4 regions of the Streptomyces sp. NPDC002835 genome follow, and region 1 is predicted to be linked to each of the others. Evidence: riboswitches for the same ligand, from Rfam matches in the RefSeq annotation. Region 1 holds a riboswitch; each other region holds the start of a gene.
The links. A riboswitch is a leader RNA that binds a small molecule or an ion and turns the genes downstream of it on or off. The one in region 1 is predicted to bind cobalamin.

Region 1 (4,680 bases):
GCGCATCCGTGCCGGTGGCGGGAAGCCTCATCCGCCGCGGTGTGCCGCCGGCGGCGGCCTTCGCGTTCCTGCTGTCGGCGCCGGCGGTGAACCCGATCGTGCTCGTGTCGACGGCGGTCGCTTTCCCGGGCAGTCCGCAGATGGTGGCCGCGCGGCTCCTTGCCTCCCTCGCCGTCTCCGTGGCGATGGGGTGGCTCTGGCTTCGGTTCGGCCGTGCACGATGGCTGCGGATGCCGGCCCGGCACACCGGCCACCGGCAGGGGCACAGCCGCTGGGAGGAGTTCCGGCTCGGGTTCCGGCACGACTTCCTGCACGCGGGAGGATTTCTCGTCGTCGGGGCGATGACGGCGGCCACGTTCAACGTCGCCGTACCGCGCTCGGTACTGGAGACGTTCTCCGACTCACCGTGGTTGTCCCTCCTCTTCCTTGCCGCGCTGGCGGTCGTGCTGGCTGTCTGCTCGGAGGCGGACGCGTTCGTCGCCGCCTCCCTCACCGGCTTCTCGCCCACTGCCCGGCTCGCGTTCATGGTGGTGGGGCCGATGGTGGACGTGAAGCTGATCGCTCTGCAGGCGGGTACGTTCGGCCGTGGGTTCGCCCTGCGGTTCTCCGCGGCCACGGCTGTGGTCGCCATCGCGTGCAGCGCTCTCGTCGGGTGGTGGCTGCTGTGAGACACACGGTGCAGAACGTGCTGCTCATGGTCCTCGGGGCCGGTGTTCTACGGGTGTCCCTGTTCAGCGACATCAGCCTGCGCTATGTGAAGGAAAGTCTGCAGCCCTACGTCGCCGCCGCGGGGACCGTCCTGCTTGTCGCGGGCTTCATCGGCGCTCTTCACGACAGATCGCTCAGGGCCGCGACGACGGCGACGGATGGGACAGGCCAAGTGGTGCCGTCAGAGCACGGGCACGATCACTCACACGGATCCCGCGTCGGCTGGCTGCTCCTGCCGCCCGCGCTGGCACTGCTGCTCTTCGCGCCGCCGGCCCTCGGGGCGTACACCGCCGCTCGTGACACTCCGTTGATCGTCGAAGAGTACGAGCGTTTCGAACCCCTCGCGGTAGAGGGGCCGGTCCCGTTGTCGTTGACCGAATTCATCGCACGGGTACAGCAGGACGAGACAGGCAGCCTCGAGGGCCGCACGGTCGTCATGCAGGGTTTCGTCACACCGCGCAAGGACGGCGGCTGGGATCTGACCAGGCTCGTCGTGGCTTGCTGTGCTGCGGACTCCCAGTCGTTGGCGGTCACCGTCCGCGGCGCACCGGCACCACCTGCCGACACCTGGGTCAAGGTGACCGGTACATGGCATCCTCGCGGGGCCTTCGGAACCAGGTCGGCGGCGTTGGCGCTGGACACGGCCCGAGTCGAGCGCATCGCTCAACCGGCAAACCCCTACACCGACAGAGCGCCCACCGTCAGCCCCTGAGGCCGACGGGCCTTTGCCGGCCCGTACCGACCCGGTCCGTACCGACCCGGTCCGTTCCGGACTCGTCCGCCGGCGAGGTGGCCAGGCTCGTGGTGGGCGGCGCCATGCCGGCGGTGGTGGCGGTGCGTCGGCTGCTGACGAGGCCGCGGTTCCGCTTCGGCTCGTCCGGCGCGGGCGGCGTGCTCACCGTGGTGTTCACGGGCCTGCCGTTCTTCCGGGGCGCGCTGCGCTCACTGCGCGGCCGCAGTTCACCGGGGACGGACAGCCTGGTCACCGCCGCCACGCTGATCTCGCTCGTGCTCCGCGAGAGCGTGGTCGCGCTGACCGTGCTGTGGCTGCCTGACCTCGGCGAGTTCCTCCAGACCCTCACCCTGCGCCGCACCCGTCGCGCCATCGAGCAACTGCTGACGACCGGTGAGGAACGCGTCTGGGTCGTGCGCGACGGCGGCGTCGAGGCCGAGGTCGCGCTCGACGAGGTGCGGGACGCGCGGCGGGCCATGACCATGCTGCTCATCGCCTGCCCCTGCGCCGCCGGTCTCGCCACTCCCACCGCCATCAGCGCCGCGATCGGCAACGGCGCGCGGCGCGGCACTCTGATCAAGGGCGGCACCCAGCTGGAGGGTATCGGCCGCGTCTCGGCCGTCGTCTTCGACAAGACCGGCACCCTCACCTTCGGGAAGCCCTTGGTGGCGGGCGTGGTGAGCCTCAGCGACCGGTTCATGGCCGACGACGTGCTCAGCCTGGCCGCCTCCGGCGAGCTGCACGCCCGCCACCCCCTGGCGCAGGCCATCGTCGCTCACACGGCGCAGCAGCACCTGCACGTGCCCATTCATCAGGCGTGCGAAGTCGTGCTCGGCATGGAGACCACCGCACGACTGCCGGCGCGGGCACGTGCTTGACCCGTCACCGTCCGGCCGGTCCATGGGGCCGACAGACCCTCGCTCCTTGGCCCGGCACACCGAACCAAGGAGCCCGCGTCGCTCATTGGAGAGCTGCGGCCGGGTATGCCCCCGGTGTGTCTCCCACAGTCCCCATCAGGGTGGCATCTTTGCGATGACGGAAGGGTCACCCTCCCGTGCACGCTATGCTGCAAGCCGCCCCGCGGGGGAAGTCCGGTGGAAGTCCGGCGCTGACCCGCAACGGTAGGCGGAGCCCAACTTGTGGCCCCGTGAGCCCGATTACCCGCGGTGGTGATGGCTCCTGTCAATTCGCCGTGGACTGCGAGAGGGTGCTGCACAGGGCGCCCCGCGTCCCGGGCCGCTCCTGTGCTCACGTGGGTGCACGGCCTGAGGCGAAGGCGATCCGCCCATGGCCACCCCCCTCGAACTCGAACCGGCCGCACCACCTCACGCGGCGCGTACCGGCGCCGGCCCCGCGCCGCCCAAGCGTGTATCACTGCTCCTTCTCTTCTCCACCCTGTGCACCGTGCTGTTGCTCTCCATCGTCTGTGGGGCGGGGATCGGGGCGTCGGGACTGTCCTGGGGAGAGGTGCTGCGTCACCTGTGGGCCGGGCTGACCGGCGGATCCATATCCCCCGACGAAGTCTCGGCGTACACCATCGTGTGGGAACTGCGCTTTCCACGAACCGTGCTGGCCGCGGTCGTCGGGGCCGGCCTGTCCGCCATCGGCGTCGCCGTGCAGGCAATGGTCCGCAACGCCCTCGCCGACCCGTTCGTCCTCGGCATCTCCTCCGGCGCGGCCGTCGGCGCCAACGCCGTCCTCCTCTTCGGAGCCTTCGGCGCTCTCGGCTTGTGGGCCCTGTCCACGGCGGCCTTCCTCTCCGCGCTCCTCGCCATGGTGCTCGTGTACGCGATCGCCCGCACCTCTGACGGTCTGACCCCGCTGCGGCTCGTCCTGACGGGCACCGCGATGTACTACGGCTTCTCGGCCGTCACCACGTTCATGGTGTTCGCGGCCGAGCGCGGCGAGGCGGCCCGCTCCGCGATGATGTGGCTGCTCGGCAGTCTCGGCGGAGCCAGCTGGGCCTCCGTGCCGATTGCCGCGGGGGCCGTGCTCGCCGGCCTCGCCCACCTCACTGTGTCGGCGCGCCGCCTGAACGCCCTGGCGATGGGTGACGAGACCGCGGCCGCCCTGGGGGTGGACGCGGGAAGGCTGCGCAAGGAGCTGTTCCTGGTCTGTGCCGCCGTCACGGGGGCCGTGGTCGCGGTGAGCGGTGCGATCGGCTTCGTCGGCCTGATGGTTCCGCACGCCGCACGGATGCTGGTCGGCGCGGACCATCGCCGGCTGCTGGCCGTCGCCCCACTCGCGGGCGCCGTCCTGCTGATCTGGGTGGACATCCTGTCGCGCGTGGTGCTCGCTCCCGTCGAGCTGCCGGTGGGCGTGCTGACCGCCGTCATCGGCGTGCCGTGCTTCGTCCTGCTGATGCGCCGCCGCTCCTACACCTTCGGAGGCGCGTGATGCGGATCGACATCGATGCACTGACGGTCGAGGTCGCCGGCGCGCGGCTGGTGCGGGAGGTCACGCTCCGAGCGGGCAGCGGGCAGGTCGTCGGGCTGGTCGGGCCCAACGGCAGCGGCAAGTCCACGCTGTTGCGCTGCGTCTACCGGGCCCTGCGCCCCTCGACAGGGACGGTCCGGCTCGGCGGTGAGGACCTGCACTCCCTGAGCGCGCGCGAAGGCGCCCGCCGGCTGGCCGCCCTGCCCCAAGAGGCGGTCACCGAGTTCGACTTCACGGTCGCCGAGGTCGTGGCGATGGGGCGGCTGCCGCACCAGCGGTCCGTGGCCCGGACCACCGACGAGGACCGGAAGGCGTGCGAGGCCGCGCTGGTCAGGGTGGACGCCTGCCACCTCGCCGACCGCGGCTTCCTCACCCTCTCCGGCGGCGAGAAGCAACGGGTCCTGATCGCCCGCGCGCTCGCGCAGCAGCCGCGCGTACTGGTGCTCGACGAGCCCACCAACCACCTCGACATTGCCCAGCAGTTGGAAGTGCTGGCTCTGGTGCGCGGAAGTGGGCTGACCGTGCTCACCGCATTGCACGACCTCAACCTCGCCGCGCTCCACTGCGACCTGCTCCACGTCATCGACAGCGGCCGGATCGTCGCCTCCGGTGCACCGTACGACGTGCTCACACCCGAGTTGCTGGCCGAGGTCTTCGGCGTACGGGCGCACCGTGTGCCGCACCCCGAGTCCGGCGCCGTGCAACTGCTCTTCGACCGTCTCCCACCGACTCAGCCCGCTTCTTGAGGAGCCATGGCCATCATGCCGAACCCCGTACGCCCCGCCGCACTCGCACTCGCCGCC
Region 2 (4,680 bases), on a different contig from region 1:
GTCGCCTCATCAGTCATGGCGGCGATCCTGCCAGCCGGGTGCGCGGCCTCGGCGACACGGAGGGTGTTCGAGTGGCTGCTGTGAGCGCCACCGGGGCCGAAAATCGGACAAGCGGAATCAGCCGACCCCACTTGGGGACACCGCGAAGTCCGACCCAGTTCACCTTCCGTTCATTCAGGTTGCCTACGGTCCTCGCGTCAATGACGTCAAACGATTGCCTGGGTAAATGGAACACATCACACTGCTGCTCGCGATCGTGATCGTGACAGCGCTCGTGTTCGATTTCACGAACGGTTTCCACGACACCGCCAACGCGATGGCGACGACCATCTCGACCGGCGCAATGAAGCCGAAGACCGCGGTGGCCATGTCCGCCGTTCTGAACCTCGTCGGCGCTTTCCTCTCCGTGGAGGTCGCCAAGACCATCTCCAGCGGACTGGTCGACGAATCAGGCATCACACCTGAAGTCATCTTCGCGGCGCTCGTCGGCGCCATCCTGTGGAACCTGCTCACCTGGCTGGTGGGCCTGCCGTCCAGTTCGTCGCACGCCCTCATGGGCGGTCTGATCGGCGCCACGGTCGCCTCGGTCGGCTTCGCCGGGGTCAACGGCGGCGTCGTCGTCACCAAGGTGCTCATCCCGGCCATCGCCGCGCCCGTCGTGGCCGGTCTCGCCGCCATGCTGGCGGCGCGGCTGACGTACCGGGTCGACAGGAACACCGACGCGAAGGCCACCGCCAAGGGGTACCGCGCCGGTCAGATCGCATCCGCCGGTCTCGTCTCCCTGGCGCACGGCACCAACGACGCCCAGAAGACCATGGGCATCATCACGCTCGCCCTGGTCGCCGGCAATGTCCTCGCCCCCGGGTCCAACCCCCCGATGTGGGTCATCGTCTCGGCCGGTGTGGCGATCGCGCTCGGCACCTACCTCGGCGGCTGGCGCATCATCCGCACCATGGGCAAGGGCCTCACGGACCTCCAGCCGCAGCAGGGCTTCGCCGCCCAGACCAGCGCGGCCAGCGTCATCCTCGCCTCCTCGAACCTCGGCTTCTCGCTGTCGACCACGCACTCCTGCTCCGGCGCCGTCATGGGCGCGGGCCTCGGCCGCAAGGGCGGCGTGGTCCGCTGGTCGACCGCCACCCGGATGTTCGTGGCCTGGGGTCTGACCCTGCCGGCCGCCGGACTCGTCGCGGCGATGTCGGAGTACGTCACCAAGCAGGGCGGCTGGGGTGTCGCGGCCGTCGCCGTCTTCCTCGTCGGCTCCTGCATCGCGATCTGGTTCATCTCGCGCCGTCAGGTCGTCGACCACACCAACGTCAACGACGTCGACACCGAGGAGCCCGCGGACGTCGTCACGGACGCCGTCACGGCCGTCACCCCGCCGCCCGCCGGCGAACTGAAGACCACTGTCCCGGCCCCCGCCGACCCCGAGCCGGTCCGTCCGGCCGCGGTGTAAGGAAGCAGCAGCATGAAGATCGACTGGGTAGCCCTCGGCTCCGTGTTCGGCGTGAGCCTCGTCGCCACCGTCGCCCTGGTGGGCCTGTTCACCCTGGGCATCGTGGGCCTGAGCAAGCAGGGGTCCGGCACACAGACCGCCGGCTCCGCCGTACTGACCCGCACCGGCGCGTACGCGTGCTTCGCGCTCTGCGCGGCGGCGGTGTCCTACGGGATCTATCTGATCGTCACCTGACGTCCCGTATCCGCACGGAGGCCGGGCCGGACGCACCTGCGGGCGCGTCCGGCCCGGCCTTCGCGTGTGCGCCCGTGTGGGACTGCGCACACTGTCCCGCCGCAGGTCAAGGGTGAGTTGACGGGCGTTCGCGCACATGGTGGACTGCCGGGGCCATCTACGGCGGCAGAAGAGGAAGTCCGGTGCGAATCCGGCGCGGTCCCGCCACTGTCACCCGGGGACACCACCCCGGGGAGCCAGGAACTCTCGCCGCCGGTCACGTCGAACCAGGGCGCGGACCCTGAGTGAGGACTCCTGCCATGCCCGGCCGCGGTACTGCCCTGTCTGCACTGCCTGCCTTGCCTCTCGGATCCCGTCCCTGCGGACATCTCCCCTCGGACGGCTGATCACGTGCGCGCCGACCGGATCTTCCTGTACGGCGCCGCGGCCGGCCTCGTCGGCGACCGGCTCCTGGGCGATCCCCGCCGGGGGCACCCGGTCGCCGTCTTCGGGCGGGCCGCGGGCGCCGTCGAGCGTGCGCTGTGGCGTGACCACCGGGGCCGGGGCGCCCTGCACACCGCGGTGTGCGCCGGCGGAGCCGTGGCCGTGGCGGCCCTGGCCGCCCGTGCCGTACGCCGCTCCCCCGCCGCCTCGCTGGCCCTGACCGCCGCCGCGACCTGGGCCGTCGTCGGGGGCACGACGCTCGGCCGCGAGGCCGCGGCCGTCGGAGAGGCGCTGGCGGCCGGGGACGTCGAGGCCGCGCGCGAGCGGCTGCCCCATCTGTGCGGCCGCGACCCGCAGGCACTGGACGAGCAGCAGATCGCCCGCGCCGTCGTGGAGTCCGTCGCCGAGAACACCTCGGACGCGGTCGTCGGCGCCCTCGTGTGGGGCGCCGTGGCGGGCGTGCCCGGGCTGGTGGGCTTCCGGGCGGTGAACACCCTGGACGCGATGGTCGGCCACAGGTCGCCGCGCTACCGGCGCTACGGCTGGGCCTCGGCCCGCCTCGACGACGTCGCCGGCTGGCCCGGCGCCCGGCTGACCGCCGTGCTGGCGGCCCTCTGCGGGCCGGACCCGCGAGGCGCCGTGCGGGCCTGGCGGGCGGATGCCGCCAAGCACCCGAGCCCCAACGCGGGCCCCGTGGAGGCGTCCTTCGCGGGCGCCCTCGGCGTACGGCTGGGTGGGACCCTCTCCTACGGCGGCCGGGTCGAGCACCGGCCGGTGCTGTGCGGGGAGGGCCGCGCGGTGGAGTTCGGCGACATCGGTCGGGCGGTGCGGCTTTCGCGCCGAGTGGGGCTGCTGGCCCTGGCGGTCTGCGCGGGCGCACGGCTCGGCGCTGGGGCACTGAAACGGAGACGGGCATGAGCGGTGGGCTGCTGGTCGCGGGAACCACCTCGGACGCGGGCAAGAGCGTCGTCACGGCCGGGATCTGCCGGTGGCTGGTGCGGCAGGGGGTGAAGGTCGCGCCGTTCAAGGGGCAGAACATGTCCCTCAATTCGTTCGTGACGCGTGAGGGCGCGGAGATCGGGCGGGCCCAGGCGATGCAGGCGCAGGCCGCCCGCGTGGAGCCGACCGCGCTGATGAACCCCGTACTGCTCAAGCCCGGCGGCGACCGCTCCAGCCAAGTGGTGCTGATGGGCAGGCCCGTCGGCGAGATGAGCGCGAGGGGCTATCACGGGAACCGGCAACGCGAGCTTTTCGAACCGGTCATGGCGTGCCTGGATGAGCTGCGGGGCACGTACGACGCTGTGATCTGTGAAGGGGCGGGCAGTCCGGCCGAGATCAATCTGCGGCGCACGGACATCGTGAACATGGGCATCGCGCGGGCGGCCCGGCTGCCGGTGCTGGTGGTCGGCGACATCGACCGGGGAGGGGTGTTCGCGCAGTTCTTCGGTACGACGGCGCTGCTGAGCCCCGAGGACCAGTCGCTCGTGGCGGGGTATCTGGTCAACAAGTTCCGCGGCGACGTGTCGCTGCTGGAGCCGGGGCTCAACATGCTGCGCAGCCTCACCGGACGGCCGACCTACGGTGTCCTGCCGTACGCGCACGGACTCGGCATCGACGAGGAGGACGGCCTGAGGGTGTCCCTGCGCGGCGCGGTACGGGAGTCGGTGGTCGCCGCGCCCGTCGGCCAGGACGTGCTGCGGGTCGCGGTGTGCGCGGTGCCGCTGATGTCGAACTTCACCGATGTGGACGCGCTGGCGGCCGAACCGGGCGTCGTGGTGCGGTTCGTGGACCGCGCGGAGGAGCTCGTGGACGCCGACCTGGTGGTGGTCCCCGGCACCCGGGGGACGGTCAGGGCGCTGGCGTGGCTGCGGGAACGCGGGCTGGCGGACGCCCTGGCACGGCGGGCGGCGGAAGGCCGGCCGGTGCTGGGCGTCTGCGGCGGCTTCCAGGCGCTCGGCGAGCACATCGAGGACGACGTCGAGTCGAGGGCCGGCGAGGTCGCGGGGCTCGGGCTGCTGCCGGTACGGGTGCGGTTCGCGCGCGAAAAGTGCCTGGCCAGACCGGTCGGCGAGGCGCTCGGGGAGCGGGTCGAGGGCTACGAGATCCATCACGGTGTCGCCGAGGTCCTGGGCGGCGAGCCCTTCCTGGACGGCTGCCGGGTGGGCGCGGTGTGGGGGACGCACTGGCACGGGTCGCTGGAGAGCGACGGCTTCCGGCGGGCCTTCCTGCGGGAGGTCGCGGCGCGGGCGGGGCGGCGCTTCGTGCCCGCGCCGGACACCAGCTTCGGGGCGCTGCGGGAGGAGCAGCTCGACCGGCTGGGCGATCTGATCGAAGAGCACGCGGACACCGGGGCGTTGCTGCGGCTGATCGAGGACGGGGCGCCGGCGGGACTGCCGTTCGTGCCGCCGGGGGCGCCGTGACGGCCCCCGGGGCGGCGGGCGCGGGCCGCTCCCGCGGCAGACCCTCTCCCCGCTCTCTCACCGCCCGCCGCGCTCGGCGGAAACCAAGCGAGTCGCGCCGTCTGCGCGACTCCCGCAAAGGAGTGATCAAAGGATGAGCACCCCCTATCC
Region 3 (4,680 bases), on a different contig from region 1:
TACCCGGTCGCGGGTGCCGGGCGTCAGCCCCGGGAGGAGGTACGGGGAGCCGGCCCGGCGGGGGAGGAGGCGGCCCGTGTCCACGCCGCCAACTCCTCCGCCGTCCGCGGACCTTCGCCCCCGTCCAGCAGCCCCTGCGCCCGCAGCAGCTCCGCGACCGCCGTCCCCCACGGCATCCGCAGCCGCGCCGACTCCAACAACGCGTGGTCCGAGAGGAGTCCGGCCGCCGGGCCGGTCCGCAGGCCGTCCGGCGTCAGCACGGCGGCGTCGTCGGCCCAGCGCAGGGCGAGATCGACGTCGTGCGTCGCCATGACCACCGTCGTCCCCGCCGCGCGCAGACCGTCCAGCACGTCGAGCAGCCGCTCCTGCCCGTGCGGATCCAGCCCCGCGGTCGGCTCGTCCAGGATCAGCACCCGCGGCCGCATCGCCACCGCGCCGGCGATCACGGCCCGTTTGCGCTGCCCGTACGAGAGCAGATGCGTGGGCCGGTCCCGCAGCGCCACGATGTCCATCGCGGCCAGCGACTCGTCCACCCGGGCCCGTACCTCTTCCTCCGCCAGCCCGAGGTTCATCGGACCGAACGACACGTCCTGCTCGACGGACGCCGCGAACAGCTGGTCGTCCGGGTCCTGCAGGACCAGCTGCACCGTCGTGCGGAGCCGGGTCAGCCCGGCCCGGTCGTAGGTCACCGGCTCGCCGCCCAGGCGCAGCCGGCCGGCCGCGGGCCGCAGCCCGCCGCTCAGCAGCCGCAACAGGGTCGTCTTGCCGCTGCCGTTGCGTCCGAGCAGCGCGGTCGACCTGCCCTCCGCGAGGCCGAGGCCGATGCCGGTGAGCACGGCCGGGCCGTCCTCGTAGGCGTAACCGGCGTCGACGAGTTCCACGATCACAGGGCGTACCTTTCGAGCACGAGAGTGAGGACGACGATCCCGGTCAGCAGCGCGGCGACCCAGGCGAGGAACGGGCGGGACACCGTGGCCGGCGGCACCAGCACCCGCAGGGTGCCGTCGTAGCCGCGGCCCGCGAGCCCCGTCTGCAGCCGGCTCGCCCGGTCGAAGGCGCGCACGAAGGCCGTCGCCCCGAGCCCCGCGAGCGAGCGCCAGGCGGCGGCTCGCGTCGTGTGGCCGAGGCGGGCGGCCTGGGCCTGGCGGATGTTCGCCACGGCGTCGAGCAGCAGAAAACTGATCCGGTACATGACAAGCGCCACGTCGACCACCGCGGGCGGCACGCCCGCCTTCACCAGCCGCGGCAGCAGGTCGGACATCGGCGTCGTGAAGGCGAACAGCAGAACGCCCAGCGAGGCCGCGGACGTGCGCAGCAGCAGCCGCGCCGCCTGTCCCGGCCCGTCCGGCGCGAACGCGACCAGGCCGTCCGGGCCGCCGACCGCGAACAGCAGCGGTACGGCCCCGGTGACACAGAACCCCAGCGGGATACGGAACGCCCGCCAGAGCCGGCGGGGCGCCACCCCCGCCGGGCCGAGCAGCACGGCGAGCGTGGCCGCGGCGACGAGGACGGCGCCGGGCCACGGCGGCAGACAGACGGCCGTCACCGTCAGACCGACCCCGAGGGCGGCCTTCTCGCACGGGTGGCGGCGGCGCCAGCTGCTGCTGTGCGCCGCCACGTCGATGGGAAGCATCGGCGGCTACGCCGGGGGCGCGGCGGTGTCGGAGTCCTCGGCGGCGGCTTTCGCCGGCTCCTTCGCCTGTGCCTCTTTCCCCTGCGCCTCCTTCGCCCGCTCCTCGCCCTGCCGCCGGCCCCGGCGCAGCCCGAAGTAGTACGCCAGCACGCCGGCGCCGAGCGCCGCCTGCAGGGAGAACAGCGCCGACTCGACCTCGCCGGACGGCGGTTCGTACAGCGGGGAGAACCAGGGCTCGTAGTCCGGTTCGAGCTCCGTGATCGCCGCCTCGGCCTCCCCGTCCGCGCCGGTGAACGGTTCCGCCTTGTGGTCCCCGAGTCCCAGGACCAGGGGCAGGACGGCCAGGGCCGCAACGGCCAGCAGGAGCAGGGTGTTGATCCTCGCGTTACGGCTCATCGGACCGTGGCCTCCTTCTTCGTACCCGGAACCAGTACGCCGAGCCTGGTCAGTTCGCCTTTGCTGGACCGGCTGAGCAGCCGCATCACCAGCACGGTGAGCAGGCCCTCGCTGACCGCCAGCGGGATCTGGGTGAGGGCGAAGATCCCGCCGAACTTCGCCAGCGAGCCCGCGACACCGCTGCCGGGGTCGGGGAAGGCGAGCGCGAGTTGGACGGTGGTCACGCAGTACGTGGACAGGTCGGCGGTGAACGCGCCGAAGAACACGCTCACCATCAGCGGCGCCCCGGACCGGCGCAGCAGCCGGTACACCCCGTACCCCGCCCAGGGGCCGACGACCGCCATCGAGAAGACGTTGGCGCCGAGCGTGGTCAGACCGCCGTGCGCCAGCAGCAGGGCCTGGAAGAGCAGCGTGATCGTGCCGAGCACCGCCATGATCGGCGGTCTGAACAGGATCGCGCCGAGACCGGTACCGGTCGGGTGCGAGCAGCTGCCCGTCACCGACGGGATCTTCAGCGCCGACAGGACGAACGTGAAGGCGCCCGCCGCGCCGAGCAGCAGGGTCGAATCGGGATTGGACCTGACCTCGCGGGTCAGGGCGCGTACGCCGTGGACGACGAACGGGGCGGACGCGACGCCCCAGGCGGCCGCGTGCAGCGGGGGCAGATACCCCTCGGCTATATGCATGATGTGGGAGACCCTCTCCAGCACCTCGTGGATGGACAACGCACCCTGGCCGGTCTCCTGGCTGACGGGTCATGCCGCCCGTACTCCGCCTTCCCGGGCACCACGCGCAGGCGCGGTGTCCCAGTGGCTCCCCGTGAGGGGTCGGAGCCGGACTTCCCGATCACAGTGGCGAGGGCCGCACCGGTACCGCACCGGTTTCCCGAACACCAAGGCCCCGTGACAGTAATGCGCCGACCAGCGACATCACAAGCCGCGCACGGGCGCACCGGGCCGCGGCGGGGTGAGCCGTTCGCCACATCCGGGCCGGGGGCGGGCGTTCGGGGGCCGCTCGCGGCCGCGGTACGTCGGGGTCTGGGGCGGTCGTACGCGCGGTTCGCGGGCCGCGGTGCCTCAGAGCTTGCCGCGGCCGTACGTCACACCTTGCGGTAGTCGTACGCCTCCGAGGCCGCCGCCTCCACCGCGTCCAGGTCGGCCCCCGCGGAGGCCGTCACCAGGGCCGCCACCGCGCCCTCCACGAACGGCGCGTCCACCAGCCGGGTCCCGTCGGGCAGTTCGTCGCCCTCGGCCAGCAGCGCCTTGACCGTCAGCACGGCGCTGCCCAGGTCCACCAGGACCGCGACGCCGGCGCCGCCGTCGACCTGCTCCGCTGCCGCGGTGATCAGCTCGGCGCTGGTGCCGAGACCACCGTCCGGGGTGCCGCCGGCCGGCGCCACCGGGGCCGTACCGCCGCCGCCCGCGAGGCCCTTGGCCAGTTCGGCGACGGCGGCGGCCACCTCCCTGCTGTGCGAGACCAGCACGATCCCGACCTGTCCGGCGTCGCTCATGGCGCCTCCACCGCCTCCGCCGTCTCGGCGAGCGCGGCGACCAGCAGGGCGGACGACGTGGCTCCGGGGTCCTGGTGGCCGATGCTGCGCTCACCGAGATAGCTCGCCCTGCCCTTGCGCGCCTGCAACGGCACCGTCGCCAGGGCCCCCTGCTCGGCCGCCTCGCGGGCCGCGGCGAACGACTCGGTACTGTCGCCGAGCGCCGCGACCGCCGGCTCGAGGGCGTCCAGCATCGTCTTGTCGCCCGCCTTCGCGCCGCCCAGCTGCGCCACCGCGGCGACCCCCGTCCGCAGCGCCTCCGCGAGCTGCGCGGGAGTCACCTCCGCGTCGTCGCCCAGCGCCTTGCCGGTGCGCCGCAGCAGCGTCCCGTACAGCGGGCCCGACGCGCCGCCGACTGTCGACACCAACTGCCGTCCGGCCAGCATCAGGACTGCGCCGGGCGTCGCCGGCGGCTCCTTCTCCAGCGCGGTGCCGACGGCCGTGAAACCGCGCCGGAGATTGCTGCCGTGATCCGCGTCACCGATCGCCGAGTCCAACTCGGTCAGTCGGTCCGCCTCCCGGTCCACGGCGGCTGCGACCGCGGCCAGCCAGCGGCGGAAGAATTCGGCGTCGAGCACAGGAACTCCCTGGTGAGTCGGGTCGGTTCGGTCGGTACGAGGGACGACGGCATCGGGGACGCAGGCCGTCACGACCCCCAGCGCAGAGCCGGTGTCCGCACCGGCGCGTCCCACAGCCTGAGCAGCTCCTCGTCTACCTGGCAGAGGGTCACGGACGCGCCGGCCATGTCGAGGGACGTCACATAGTTGCCGACGAGGGTCCGGGCGACGGCCACGTCCCGCTCGGCCAGCACCCGCTGGACCTCCGCGTTGAAGCCGTACAGCTCCAGCAGTGGAGTCGCGCCCATGCCGTTGACGAGGACGATCACCGGGCCGGAGGGGCGCAGATCCTCCAGGACGGCCTCGACGGCGAAGTCCGCGATCTCCCGCGACGTCATCATCGGGCGGCGCTCCCGCCCCGGCTCGCCATGGATGCCGACGCCCAGTTCCAGTTCCCCGGAGGGCAGGTCGAAGGTGGGGCCGCCCTTCGCCGGGGTGCTGCAGGCGCTCAGCGCCACGCCGAAGCTGCGGGTCGACGCGTTGAC
Region 4 (4,680 bases), on a different contig from region 1:
GACTGCTGGACATCGCGGCGGGCGGCCGGGTGCTGCGCATCGAGCGGCTGCGGCTGGCCAGCGGCGAGCCGATGGCCATCGAGACCACGCACCTGTCGGCCAAGCGCTTCCCGGCGCTGCGCCGCAGCCTGGTCAAGTACACCTCGCTCTACACGGCACTGGCCGAGGTGTACGACGTCCATCTCGCGGAGGCCGAGGAGACGATCGAGACATCGCTCGCCACCCCTCGCGAGGCGGGACTGCTCGGCACGGACGTGGGCCTGCCGATGCTGATGCTCTCGCGCCACTCGCTGGACGCCCGCGGCGAGCCCGTGGAGTGGGTCCGCTCGGTCTACCGGGGCGACCGCTACAAGTTCGTGGCGAGGCTCAAGAGGCCGAACGGCTGACCCGGGCCCGGCTCGGAACATTGCCGGGGGTCCGGGGGTTGCCCCCCGGGAATTCGCAGCGTGGCGAGGCTCAAGAGGCCGAACGGCTGACCCGGGCCCGGCTCGGAGCATTGCCGGGGGTCCGGGGGTTGCCCCCCGGGAATTCGCAGCGTGGCGAGGCTGAAGCGGCCGAACGGCTGAGCCGGGCCCGGCTCGACATACATGGCGCCGCAACCTGTTGCGGCGCCATGTCATGTTTTGGGCGCCCCGTAGCCAAGTCTTTGCCGTACCGATATACGAACCGGGGGTGACTCCGCGAGAACGCCTCGCCTAGATTTCGTGCGCATTACAAGTGAGCAGTAAGGGGACGGAGTCGCATGTCAGCAGCACCCGATGCGCCCGAAGCGCCACAAGCGCCCGAAGCGAAACAACCGGTCGTCACACCGGTACGCGTGATCATCGCCCTCTGCCTCTTCGCGCCTTTCGTGGCGATGCTCTGGGTCGGCTCCTACGCGAAGGTCGAACCGACTTTCATCGGCATGCCGTTCTTCTACTGGTACCAGATGCTCTGGGTGCTGATCTCGGCGGTCCTGACGATGATCGCCTACAAGCTGTGGCAGCGTGACCAGCGCGGCCGCAAGGGGGGTGCGTCGCAGTGAAGGACGGCGTGAACGGCGTCGCACTCGCCGTCTTCATCTTCTTCTTCGTGGCCGTCACGGTCATGGGCTTCCTGGCCGCGCGCTGGCGCAGGGCCGCGAACGAGAACACCCTCGACGAATGGGGCCTCGGCGGCCGCTCGTTCGGCACCTGGGTGACCTGGTTCCTGCTCGGCGGCGACCTGTACACCGCATACACCTTCGTCGCCGTGCCGGCGGCCATCTACGCGGCGGGCGCGGCCGGCTTCTTCGCCGTCCCGTACACGATCCTCGTCTACCCGCTGATCTTCACCTTCCTGCCGCGTCTGTGGTCGGTGTCGCACAAGCACGGATACGTGACGACCTCCGACTTCGTCCGCGGCCGGTTCGGCTCCAAGGGCCTGTCGCTGGCGGTCGCGCTCACCGGCCTGCTCGCCACGATGCCGTACATCGCGCTCCAACTGGTCGGCATCCAGGCCGTGCTCGACGTGATGGGCGTCGGCGGCGGCGAGACGACCAACTGGTTCGTCAAGGACCTGCCGCTGCTGATCGCCTTCGGCGTGCTGGCGGCCTACACGTACTCCTCCGGACTGCGTGCGCCGGCGCTCATCGCGTTCGTCAAGGACACCCTGATCTACATCGTCATCGCGGTGGCGATCATCTACATCCCGATCAAGCTGGGCGGCTTCGACAATATCTTCGCCGCGGCCGGGGAGAAGTTCTCCCAGGTCAACGAGGCTACGGGCAAGCCCACCGGCGCGCTGGTGCCCGGCGAGATGGCGCACTGGGGCTATGCCACGCTGGCGGTCGGCTCCGCGCTGGCCCTCTTCATGTACCCGCACTCCATCACGGCGACGCTGTCCTCGCGCAGCCGTGAGGTGATCCGCCGCAACACCACGATCCTGCCGCTGTATTCGGTGATGCTCGGGCTGCTGGCGCTGCTCGGTTTCATGGCGATCGCGGCCGGGGTGAACGTCAAGAACGGCCAGCTGGCCATCCCGCAGCTGTTCGAAAACATGTTCCCCGCCTGGTTCGCGGGCGTCGCCTTCGCCGCCATCGGCATCGGCGCGCTGGTCCCCGCGGCCATCATGTCGATCGCCGCGGCCAACCTGTTCACCCGGAACATCTACAAGGACTTCATCCGGCCCGACGCGACCCCGGCCCAGGAGACCAAGGTCTCCAAGCTGGTCTCGCTGCTGGTGAAGGTGGGCGCCCTGGTCTTCGTCCTCACCATGGACAAGACCGTGGCGATCAACTTCCAGCTGCTGGGCGGAATCTGGATCCTGCAGACGTTCCCGGCGCTGGTCGGCGGTCTGTTCACCCGCTGGTTCCACCGCTGGGCACTGATCGGCGGCTGGGCGGTCGGCATGCTCTACGGCACCATCTCCGCCTACAACGTCGCGAGCCCGACGCAGAAGCACTTCGGCGGCTCGTCCGACGCGATCCCGTTCATCGGCCAGATCGGCTACATCGGTCTCACCGCGTTCGTGCTGAACGTGGTCGTGACCGTGGTCCTCACCTTCGTCATGCGGGCGGCCAAGGCCCCCGAGGGCATCGACGAGACCAGCCCGTCCGACTACACCGCGGACGCGGGCGACCCGGGCGTCAAGGTCGAGCTCCCGCCGGCCACGGCGGGCGCGCCCGGCGGTCACTGACACCGCACACGACCGAGAAGGGGCCGCCGGACCTCCCGGCGGCCCCTTCTCGTATCGCGGTGGACCGTCACCTCAACTTCCGCCCGCAGACACAACATGTGGGGGTGGCACTCCCGGCCCGCCCCCACATGTATGCTCATCTCGCTGTCACTGCAGGGGAATCCGGTGCGAATCCGGAACTGTCCCGCAACGGTGTGATCCGGTGCGCTTTGCCGTACCCGTTTCGAGTCCGACGACCTGCCGACGGCGCATCCGGTTCGACCGATCCGGATGCCAGACGTCCGGGCCTCGCGGTTGGGCCGGTGGACGCCGTGCGCCGTGCTGCCCAGGTACGCGCCGCCACGGCCCCCGCCTCCCGCCGGTCCAGAGCCGAGCGAGGGAGAGCACCACATGACCATCGCGCCAGCCGATCCGGCTTCAGCGACCCAGCAGGACGGCCCCGGGACCGTGCTGCTGCGGCTCCTGACGGACCTCACGGCCGACCTGGCCGACACCGACCCGGGCAGGGTCGCCGCCGCCGCGCTGCGCGGCCGGCACGCCGGGTCCGACGAGGCCGAACTGCGCTCCCTCGCCACCGACGCCGCCGCCGGCCTCATCTCCGAGGACCCCGCGTACTCCAAGCTGGCCGCGCGTCTGCTCACCCGCACGATCGCGACGGAGGCCGCCGGGCAGGGCGCGGTGTGCTTCTCCGCCTCGGTCGCCGTCGGCCACCGCGAGGGCCTGATCGCCGACCGCACGGCCTCGTTCACCGCACTGCACGCGGACCGGCTCGACGCGCTGATCGACCCCGAGGGGGACGACCGGTTCGGCTACTTCGGGCTGCGGACGCTCTACAGCCGCTATCTGCTGCGGCACCCGATCACCCGCCGGGTGATCGAGACCCCCCAGCACTTCATGCTGCGCGTCGCCTCCGGCCTCGCCGCGGACGACACCGAGCCCGCGGTGGACGAAGTGGCCGCGCTGTACCGGCTGATGAGCCGGCTCGACTATCTGCCGTCCTCGCCCACCCTCTTCAACTCCGGTACCCGTCACCCGCAGATGTCGTCCTGCTATCTGCTGGACTCGCCGCTCGACGAGTTGGACTCGATCTACGACCGCTACCACCAGGTCGCCCGCCTCTCCAAGCACGCCGGCGGCATCGGCCTCTCGTACTCCCGCATCCGCGCCCGCGGTTCACTCATCCGGGGCACCAACGGGCACTCCAACGGGATCGTCCCGTTCCTGAAGACCCTCGACGCCTCCGTCGCCGCGGTGAACCAGGGCGGCCGGCGCAAGGGCGCCGCCGCGATCTACCTGGAGACCTGGCACGCGGACGTCGAGGAGTTCCTTGAGCTGCGCGACAACACCGGCGAGGACGCCCGCCGTACGCACAACCTGAACCTCGCGCACTGGGTCCCCGACGAGTTCATGCGGCGCGTCGAGGCGGACACCGAGTGGTCGCTGTTCTCCCCGGTCGACGTGCCCGAGCTGGTCGACCTGTGGGGCGACGAGTTCGACGCCGCGTACCGCCGGGCGGAGGCCGCCGGGCTGGCCCGCAAGTCGGTCCCGGCCCGTGAGCTGTACGGGCGGATGATGCGGACCCTCGCGCAGACCGGCAACGGCTGGATGACGTTCAAGGACGCCGCCAACCGCACCGCCAACCAGACGGCGGAGCCCGGCCGGGTCGTCCACTCCTCCAACCTGTGCACCGAGATCCTCGAGGTGACGAACGACGGCGAGACGGCCGTCTGCAACCTGGGCTCGGTCAACCTGGGCGCGTTCGTCGACGCGGGAGCCGGCGCCGACGGCATCGACTGGGAGCGGCTGGACGAGACCGTCCGCACGGCGGTGACCTTCCTCGACCGGGTCGTCGACATCAACTTCTACCCGACCGAGCAGGCCGGCCGGTCCAACGCCCGGTGGCGTCCGGTGGGCCTGGGCGCGATGGGGCTGCAGGACGTCTTCTTCAAACTGCGGCTGCCCTTCGACTCCCCCGAGGCGAAGGCCCTGTCGACCCGGATCGCCGAGCGGATCATGCTGGCGGCG

Region 2: linked by a shared signal. The riboswitch ahead of ACWD01_RS35265 (cobalamin biosynthesis protein) and the one ahead of ACWD01_RS25100 (FecCD family ABC transporter permease) in region 1 are both predicted to bind cobalamin.
Region 3: linked by a shared signal. The riboswitch ahead of ACWD01_RS24920 (energy-coupling factor ABC transporter permease) and the one ahead of ACWD01_RS25100 (FecCD family ABC transporter permease) in region 1 are both predicted to bind cobalamin.
Region 4: linked by a shared signal. The riboswitch ahead of ACWD01_RS02815 (ribonucleoside-diphosphate reductase subunit alpha) and the one ahead of ACWD01_RS25100 (FecCD family ABC transporter permease) in region 1 are both predicted to bind cobalamin.

What each region holds. Positions count from the first base shown of each region.
Region 1 covers NZ_JBSFUW010000026.1:18,874-23,553, forward strand. The annotation lists gene ACWD01_RS25085 (permease) at 1-668, shown strand, start outside; gene ACWD01_RS25090 (TIGR03943 family putative permease subunit) at 695-1,420, shown strand; gene ACWD01_RS25095 (HAD family hydrolase) at 1,498-2,319, shown strand; cobalamin riboswitch at 2,477-2,625, shown strand; gene ACWD01_RS25100 (FecCD family ABC transporter permease) at 2,729-3,838, shown strand; gene ACWD01_RS25105 (ABC transporter ATP-binding protein) at 3,838-4,623, shown strand; gene ACWD01_RS25110 (ABC transporter substrate-binding protein) at 4,639-4,680, shown strand, end outside.
Region 2 covers NZ_JBSFUW010000062.1:10,526-15,205, forward strand. The annotation lists gene ACWD01_RS35250 (class II aldolase/adducin family protein) at 1-17, opposite strand, end outside; gene ACWD01_RS35255 (anion permease) at 227-1,453, shown strand; gene ACWD01_RS35260 (hypothetical protein) at 1,466-1,687, shown strand; cobalamin riboswitch at 1,819-1,954, shown strand; gene ACWD01_RS35265 (cobalamin biosynthesis protein) at 2,078-3,028, shown strand; gene ACWD01_RS35270 (cobyric acid synthase) at 3,025-4,530, shown strand; gene ACWD01_RS35275 (putative cobaltochelatase) at 4,664-4,680, shown strand, end outside.
Region 3 covers NZ_JBSFUW010000025.1:97,567-102,246, forward strand. The annotation lists gene ACWD01_RS24905 (energy-coupling factor ABC transporter ATP-binding protein) at 24-881, opposite strand; gene cbiQ (cobalt ECF transporter T component CbiQ) at 884-1,633, opposite strand; gene ACWD01_RS24915 (energy-coupling factor ABC transporter substrate-binding protein) at 1,640-2,029, opposite strand; gene ACWD01_RS24920 (energy-coupling factor ABC transporter permease) at 2,026-2,715, opposite strand; cobalamin riboswitch at 2,746-2,941, opposite strand; gene ACWD01_RS24925 (PTS-dependent dihydroxyacetone kinase phosphotransferase subunit DhaM) at 3,129-3,539, opposite strand; gene dhaL (dihydroxyacetone kinase subunit DhaL) at 3,536-4,156, opposite strand; gene dhaK (dihydroxyacetone kinase subunit DhaK) at 4,225-4,680, opposite strand, start outside.
Region 4 covers NZ_JBSFUW010000002.1:16,680-21,359, reverse strand. The annotation lists gene ACWD01_RS02830 (GntR family transcriptional regulator) at 1-386, shown strand, start outside; gene ACWD01_RS02825 (DUF3311 domain-containing protein) at 743-1,024, shown strand; gene mctP (monocarboxylate uptake permease MctP) at 1,021-2,655, shown strand; cobalamin riboswitch at 2,753-2,914, shown strand; gene ACWD01_RS02815 (ribonucleoside-diphosphate reductase subunit alpha) at 3,046-4,680, shown strand, end outside.